Linked DNA regions of Leucothrix mucor DSM 2157. The protein of the gene in region 2 interacts with the protein of the main gene of each other region in a pairwise test. Links are inferred from orthologs where the notes say so. Each region holds a gene or a part of one and is shown on either strand. Other genes may lie near its edges.

The links. The genes of interacting proteins can lie anywhere in the genome.
Region 1: the proteins of pheT (region 2) and secD interact in binary tests that used the Escherichia coli proteins (3 or more experiments, as listed by UniProt). The link is inferred for Leucothrix mucor DSM 2157 from one-to-one orthologs.

What each region holds. Positions count from the first base shown.
Region 1 is NZ_ATTE01000001.1:2,442,674-2,446,334, forward strand. The notes cover bases 1-2,919. They hold secD (protein translocase subunit SecD), read left to right. Parts: upstream 1-482; coding sequence 483-2,357; downstream 2,358-2,919. Other genes in these bases: yajC (preprotein translocase subunit YajC), read left to right, coding at 87-416; secF (protein translocase subunit SecF), read left to right, coding at 2,360-2,919. Outside these bases: more of secF, read left to right, coding at 2,920-3,298; LEUMU_RS0110870 (response regulator), read right to left, coding at 3,391-3,661. UniProt on the Escherichia coli protein: Part of the Sec protein translocase complex. Interacts with the SecYEG preprotein conducting channel. SecDF uses the proton motive force (PMF) to complete protein translocation after the ATP-dependent function of SecA.
Region 2 is NZ_ATTE01000001.1:3,135,105-3,138,894, forward strand. Bases 1-3,048 are described here. They hold pheT (phenylalanine--tRNA ligase subunit beta), read right to left. Parts: upstream 2,693-3,048; coding sequence 308-2,692; downstream 1-307. Other genes in these bases: ihfA (integration host factor subunit alpha), read right to left, coding at 1-252; pheS (phenylalanine--tRNA ligase subunit alpha), read right to left, coding at 2,705-3,048. Outside these bases: more of pheS, read right to left, coding at 3,049-3,703.

The DNA.
Region 1 (3,661 bases), 690 kb from region 2 along the record:
AATATGGCATACTATGCCGCAAATTAAGTTGCCCGTGGTAACGGGTAATCAAACGAATACATTAATTTTATATTTTGGAGAATAACATGAGCTTTTTCATTTCAGACGCAATGGCAGAAGGTGCAGCAGCACCACAAGGCGGCGGTTTACAGTTGATCATTATGATGGCGATCTTCTTCGGTATCATGTACTTCATGATCATCCGCCCACAGCAGAAGCGCGCTAAAGAGCACAGAGAGCTAATCAGCTCTATCAGCAAAGGCGATGAAATCGTTGCTGGTGGCGGAATCTTAGGCAAAGTCGTTAACTTGGGTGATAACTTCATCGAGATGAGCGTTGCTGAAGGTTCAACCATCAAAGTACAACGTCAGGCGGTATCAGCGGTTATGCCAAAAGGCACCATGAAAAGCCTGTAATTCTCATCCATCGATCGAAAAAAGCCCTGCTTAGTTCAGGGCTTATTGCATAACCGGATTATAACAATGAATCAAAATCCAACCTGGAAGTATCTGCTACTGCTTGCCGTTCTGCTGTTCGGCTTAGTGTATGCAGTACCTAATCTGTACCCATCCAACCCCGCCTTACAAATTACCCTGACCAGCGATACTGCAACGTTCAAAGGTACTGAGACTGAGGCAATTACCAAATCACTGACCGAATCCGGCATCGCCATCAAAAAGGTGGAAACGCAGGATAATCAGCTGATGGTTCACTTTGACGACACCACTGCCCAGTTTGCAGCGGTTGATCCGGTCAAAGCGGCATTGGGTAATGAGTACAAGGTTGCTCTGAACTTAGCACCAACCACACCAAGCTGGTTAAGTGCTTTGGGTGCCGAGCCTATGTACCTTGGCCTGGACTTACGTGGTGGTGTTCACTTCCTGATGGAAGTCGACATGGCAGCGGCGATCGATAAAGCCACTGAGCGCTACAAAGATGAATTAGGTAGCTTCCTGCGCGAAAAAGACATTCGCTATCTTGGCGTAGTACGTGAAGCTGATGACTCTCTGACGGTCAAATTCAAAGACCAGGAAACACTGGATGAGGCTTACAAAGTCTTTATTCGTGAATACAATGATCAGCTGGAATTGAGTGAGATTGACGTTGCTAAAGGCACCGCCTTAAAAGCCAGCATCACCGAAACCAATCTAAGCAATATCAAAAAATTGGCGCTACAGCAAAACATCACCACCCTACGTAACCGGGTGAATGAGATTGGTGTTGCTGAGCCGATTATCCAACAGCAAGGCCTTGAGCGTATCGTGGTGCAATTGCCTGGTGTTCAGGACCCGACTGCGGCCAAAGATATTCTGGGCGCAACAGCGACACTAGAATTCCGCATGGTGGATGAGGATAACAACGCTTTTGATGCTGAGGCGAACAGACGTGTTCCAGTTGGCGATGTGCTGTACAAAGAGCGTAACGGCAACCCTATTTTGCTGAAACGCCAAGTCATGCTAACGGGTGACTTCATTACCGATGCATCAGCTACCTTTGACCAAAACCAACAGCCTGCGGTAAGCATTACGCTGGATGGCAAAGGCGCGCGTATGTTTGAACGTGCTACCGGTGCCAATGTTCAGAAGCTAATGGGTGTGGTATTCATTGAGAATAAAACCGACATTAGCCGTGATGCTGAAGGCAACATTGTTAAGAATACGGTTAAGAAGCAGGAAGTCATCAACGTTGCGCGGATTCAAGAGCAACTAAGCTCTAACTTCCAGATCACCGGATTGGATTCACCTAAAGAAGCGCATGACTTAGCCTTGTTACTGCGTGCTGGTGCACTGGCCGCTCCGGTATACATCGTTGAAGAACGTACTATTGGTCCGAGCTTGGGTGCTGAAAACATCAATGCTGGCTTCCAGTCTGTAGTCTACGGATTTGTTGCTGTATTGATCTTCATGCTGTTCTACTACCGCACCTTCGGTATCGTAGCCAACTTGGCACTAAGCTTGAACCTGATCATGATTGTTGCGGTGTTATCACTATTACAAGCAACACTGACTCTGCCTGGTATTGCCGGTGTGGTACTGACTGTTGGTATGGCGGTTGATGCAAACGTACTAATCTACGAGCGTATTAAAGAAGAAATCAGAGCCGGAACGAGCCCTCAAAGCGCGATCCACGCCGGTTACGAAAAAGCCTTCTCAACCATTACCGATGCCAATATCACAACCTTTATCGCAGCGATCGTGCTGTTTGGTATGGGTACAGGTCCGATTAAGGGCTTCGCAATTACCCTATCTATCGGTATTTTGTCTTCCATGTTTACAGCGATTTTTGGTACTCGTGTACTGATCAATCTGATTTACGGTAACCGTCGCGTTAAAACTATCAACATAGGGAATACCTAATCATGTTTGAGAAAGCACATATTAGATTTATGAAGGTGAGTAAACTCGCCCTCATTTTCTCTGTCTCACTCTTGTTAATCTCGGTGATCTCACTATTTACCCGTGGATTAAATCTGGGTGTTGATTTCACCGGTGGTAGCGTGATTCAGGTGAGCTATCCTGGCAATGCCAACATCAGCGAGATTCGCGATACGCTAACCAATGCTGGCTACGATGCGGCGGTACAACCCTTTGGTACGGCTCAGGATGTCTTGATTCGTCTACCAGAGCAGACGACTGGCACCGGCGCAGAACGTAACGCAGTAAGCGATAACGTACTGAAGACACTGTCTGACGTGACTCCGGGTGTAACCCTGCAACGGGTTGAGTTTGTTGGCCCGCAGATTGGTGACGAGCTTCGCGATCAGGGTGGTATTGCCATGCTGCTGGCACTGGCTGGTATCCTGATCTATGTTGCACTGCGCTTTGAGTTCCGCTTCTCAGTGAGTGCGATTGCAGCCTTGGTACACGATGTCACCATTACCGTTGGTTTCTTCTCAATCACCGGTATGGAGTTTGATTTGACCACGCTGGCGGCGATTCTGGCCATCATCGGTTACTCACTGAACGATACCATCGTTGTATTTGACCGGATTCGTGAGAACTTCCTGAAGCTGCGTAAAGCAGAAACAGCAGACTCTATCGACCTGTCGATTAATGAGACGCTATCCAGAACATTGATGACCTCTTTCACAACCGTGATTGTGGTCCTGTCTTTGTTCATATTTGGTGGTGAGATCATCCACAGCTTCTCGGTTGCGATGCTGGTCGGTATCACTATCGGTACTTATTCATCGATTTATGTTGCCAGCACCTCGCTGATCGCAATGGGTGTTACCCGCGATTCGCTGTTGCCACCGGCTAAAGATGAAGCAGATGAAGATCTGGATGCTATTCCATAAGTGGATAACATAATCACTACTAGTCGGCGTTGGTAATTACTGGCGTCAATTCGGCAATACAAACGGGGCGCTCATTTGAGCGCCTCGTTTTGTTATCCATCCCCATATTTTAGCCCGTACTCAACCGCCATTACGGCTGCGGTAATTCGAGAACTAATTCCCAGTTTTCGTAAAATTGATTTCACGTGTAATTTCACCGTGCCATCTGAAATTCCCAAACTGCGGGCTATCGCTTTATTACTTTGCCCTTCGGAAAGGTGTAATAAAATTTCATGCTCACGAGGAGTTAAGCACCCGAAAGGATTTTTCGTTGTGGTCACTTTGCCATCTTTGATCGCACTAGCCAGTATTGGCCTTAAGTCC
Region 2 (3,790 bases):
TCCGGGGCGGAAAGTTACCACCCGTCGCGCACTTACAGGGATTGCTTCGCCAGACTTAGGGTTTCTCCCAGGACGTTGATTCTTGTCCCGCAGAGTGAAATTACCAAAACCTGATAATTTCACACCTTCACCGCGCTCTAAAGCACCACGCACTTCCTCAAAAAACATCTCGACGAGCTCCTTGGCTTCACGCTTGTTTAAACCAAGTTCATCAAATAAATGTTCGACCATTTCTGCTTTGGTCAATGTCATTACTTTAGCTCCTACACCTACGAGAATTGAGAGTTTTTAGTGGGCCAATACGCCTTCACGAACGAAGTACTGCACCTGTTTGCTTTTCCAGCAATTGCACGATCTCAGCGACATGTGCATTGATGTCCGCATCCTCTAGGGTGCGTGAAAAGTCTTGGAAAATCAAGCCTAAAGCCAAGCTTTTTTGCCCTGCTTCGACCCCAGGACCTTGATATACATCGAAGATTGCGTGACTCTTAAGCGCGTCAATTCCCGCCATATCAAGCGTCTGACTAATCGCAGCAGCCGTCACCGACTGATCCAAAATCAAGGCAAGATCCCGACGAATGGATGGGAAGCGAGACAGTTTCTGATAAGCCGGCAACGACTTCTTCGAAACGTAATCCAGATCCATCTCAAACAGATACACGTTCTGAGAAATTCCCAACGCTTTTTCAAGGCGCGGATGCAGGCACCCAACCCAGCCAACAACATGATCATTGTCCAAGATCTGTGCGGACTGACCAGGGTGCAATGCAGGGTGAGCGACTGCTGCGAAGTGATACTTCGTTTCAGTAGCTTCAGCCAGCAAACGCTCAACGTGTCCTTTGATATCAAAGAAGTCGACAGCGCGTGCTTTAGTATCCCAGTTCTCAGGATTCAAGGTACCTGTAATGACGCCAGCTAACTGCTTGCGCTGCTGAATGCCTGACTCACCATTGACAAAGTTCAGGCCCATCTCGAACAAGCGAACGCGAGTCTGCTGACGGTTAAGATTCTTAACCAGTGCCGGCAACAACCCAGACCACAGCGTGCTACGCATAATGGCCAACTCTTCTGAAATCGGATTAGCCAAACGAATCTGCTGGTGTGCAGGATTGAGCATCAATTCCATCTCAGCAGGCACAAAGCTGTAAGTCACCGCTTCGCGATAGCCTTCAGAAACTAGAATACGACGCAACACATCTTCACGAACCTGAGTTTCAGGAACGGCGGTAATGCGTGGTGTCATTGGGCGTAGCCGGGATGGAACCTTGTCGTAGCCATAGATACGCGCGACTTCTTCAACCAAATCCACTTCACGCGCAATATCAAAACGGAATACTGGAGGTACTACTGACCACTCTGCATCCGAAACCTCAACCACACAACCTAGGCGCGTTAAAATATCGGTTACACGCTCAGCATCGACCTCAATGCCTAGGTGACGCAGGATGTCGGACTTTTTCAGAGTAATTGCAGAGCGCGTTAACAACTCTGGGTTACTAATCACATCGTTAACCGGCCCAACGTCACCACCACAAATCTCAACGATTAACTGTGTTGCGCGCTGCAAAGCCTTAACTTGCAAGTCTGGCGACACACCACGCTCAAAGCGATGTGATGAGTCAGTATGCAAACCATAAGTACGCGACTTGCCCATAATTTTCTCAGGCACAAAATACGCGCTTTCTAAGAAGATATGCTTGGTATCATCGGTGACAGAGCTTAGCTCTCCACCCATAATTCCGGCCAGTGCCAATGCTTTTTCCTGATCCGCAATAACCAACGTATCTTCACGTAGACTTACATCACGACCATCAAGCAATTTCAGTGGCTCACCGGCTTTACCCTGACGCAGCTGAATACCACCGGATAACTTATCCAGATCAAAACCATGCATTGGCTGACCTAATTCCAGCAATACATAGTTAGTCACATCAACGACCGGGCCAAGACTACGAATATCCGCACGACGCAAACGCTCAACCATCCACAATGGCGTTTCCGCTTTTACATTGAGGTTGCGAATAATACGTCCGGCATAGCGCTGGCAACCTTCAGTGGATTGAATCTCTACCGGAAAGGCCTCATCCAATGACTCGGTAACATCAACGATCTCAGGCTCGGTAACTTCTGCCTGAGTCAATACACCAACTTCACGAGCGATACCAATCATGCTCAAGCAATCTGCGCGATTAGGCGTAGCGTCCAATTCCAGCACGACATCATCTAACATCAGATAGTCACGAACATCCGTACCGACTGGCGCATCTGCTGCAAACTCGTACAAACCATCAGAGCTATCAGCTAAACCAAGCTCACTGGCAGAACACAACATGCCATGAGAAGGTACACCACGTAGCTTTGACTTCTTAATTTTAAAACTACCCTCACTATCGCCTAAAACCGCACCAATCATTGCCAGAGGCGCTTTTAAGCCTGCGCGGGCATTGGGTGCACCACAGACAATCTGAAGCATTTCTTCGCCACCACAGTCAACCTGACAAATCTGCAACTTGTCAGCATCCGGATGCTTTTCTGCACTAATAATCTGACCGACAACCACATTGGTAAATGGATTAGCCACCGGCTCAATACCATCTAACTCAACACCGGCCATGGTAAGCTTGCTACCAATTTCAGCGGCATCAATTGCGGGGTTAACCCATTCGCGTAGCCACTTTTCACTGACTTTCATTCGTTTATCCCCTTAGCTGAATTGTTGTAGGAAGCGTGTATCGTTATCAAACAGAATACGCAAATCATCAATGCCATAACGCAGCATTGCTAAACGCTCTACACCAAAACCAAAGGCAAAGCCGGTATATTTATCCGAATCAACGCCTGTATGGCGCAGCACTTCCGGATGAACCATACCGCAGCCCATCACTTCCAACCAACCGGTATGACTGCAGACTTTGCAACCTTCACCCTGGCACAATACACACTGAATATCCGTCTCGGCAGATGGCTCAGTAAATGGGAAGTAAGATGCACGGAAACGAACAGGTAGCTCATCCACTTCAAAGAAGGCTTTGAAGAAGGCATCCAAAACACCCTTCAGATCAGCGAAAGTCACATCCTTATCAACCATCAAGCCTTCAACCTGATGGAACATTGGGCTGTGTGTAATATCGGAGTCACAACGATAGACACGACCCGGCGCAATCACCCGATACGGTGGCTCCTGATCTTCCATGGTGTGAATCTGTACTGATGAGGTGTGCGTGCGAAGCAGCAGACCACTATCAAAATAGAAAGTATCGTGCATGGCACGAGCCGGATGGTGCTCCGGTACATTTAACGCGGTAAAGTTATGGAAGTCGTCTTCAATTTCAGGGCCTTCAACAACGTCAAAACCCAACTGTGCAAAAATAGCTTCGATGCGCTTAATCGTCAGCGTGATCGGGTGCAGACTGCCAGCATCGCTATCGCGCCCGGGCAGTGTGACATCAACACGCTCAGCCTGAAGCCGCGCATTGAGCGCCTCTTCCTGCATGCTCTCTTTGCGCGCATCTAGTGCGGCAGCCAGTGCTTGCTTGCACTTGTTGATTTCCTGACCTGCTTCACGACGTTCTCCAGCGGGTAACTGTCCTAACTGCTTTAACTGCTCAGTTAGAATTCCTTTTTTCCCCATGTAACGAACACGCACTTCATCCAGCGCTGCTAAACCCGCAGCGGCAGCGATCTCTTCGTGCGCCTGCCCCATGAGCTCCAGTAATTGTTTCACAAAAAAACTCCCAGTAACTTCCGTTTTGGTCTTTCTAAAACCAAAAAAGCGGAGAAAGGCATCACC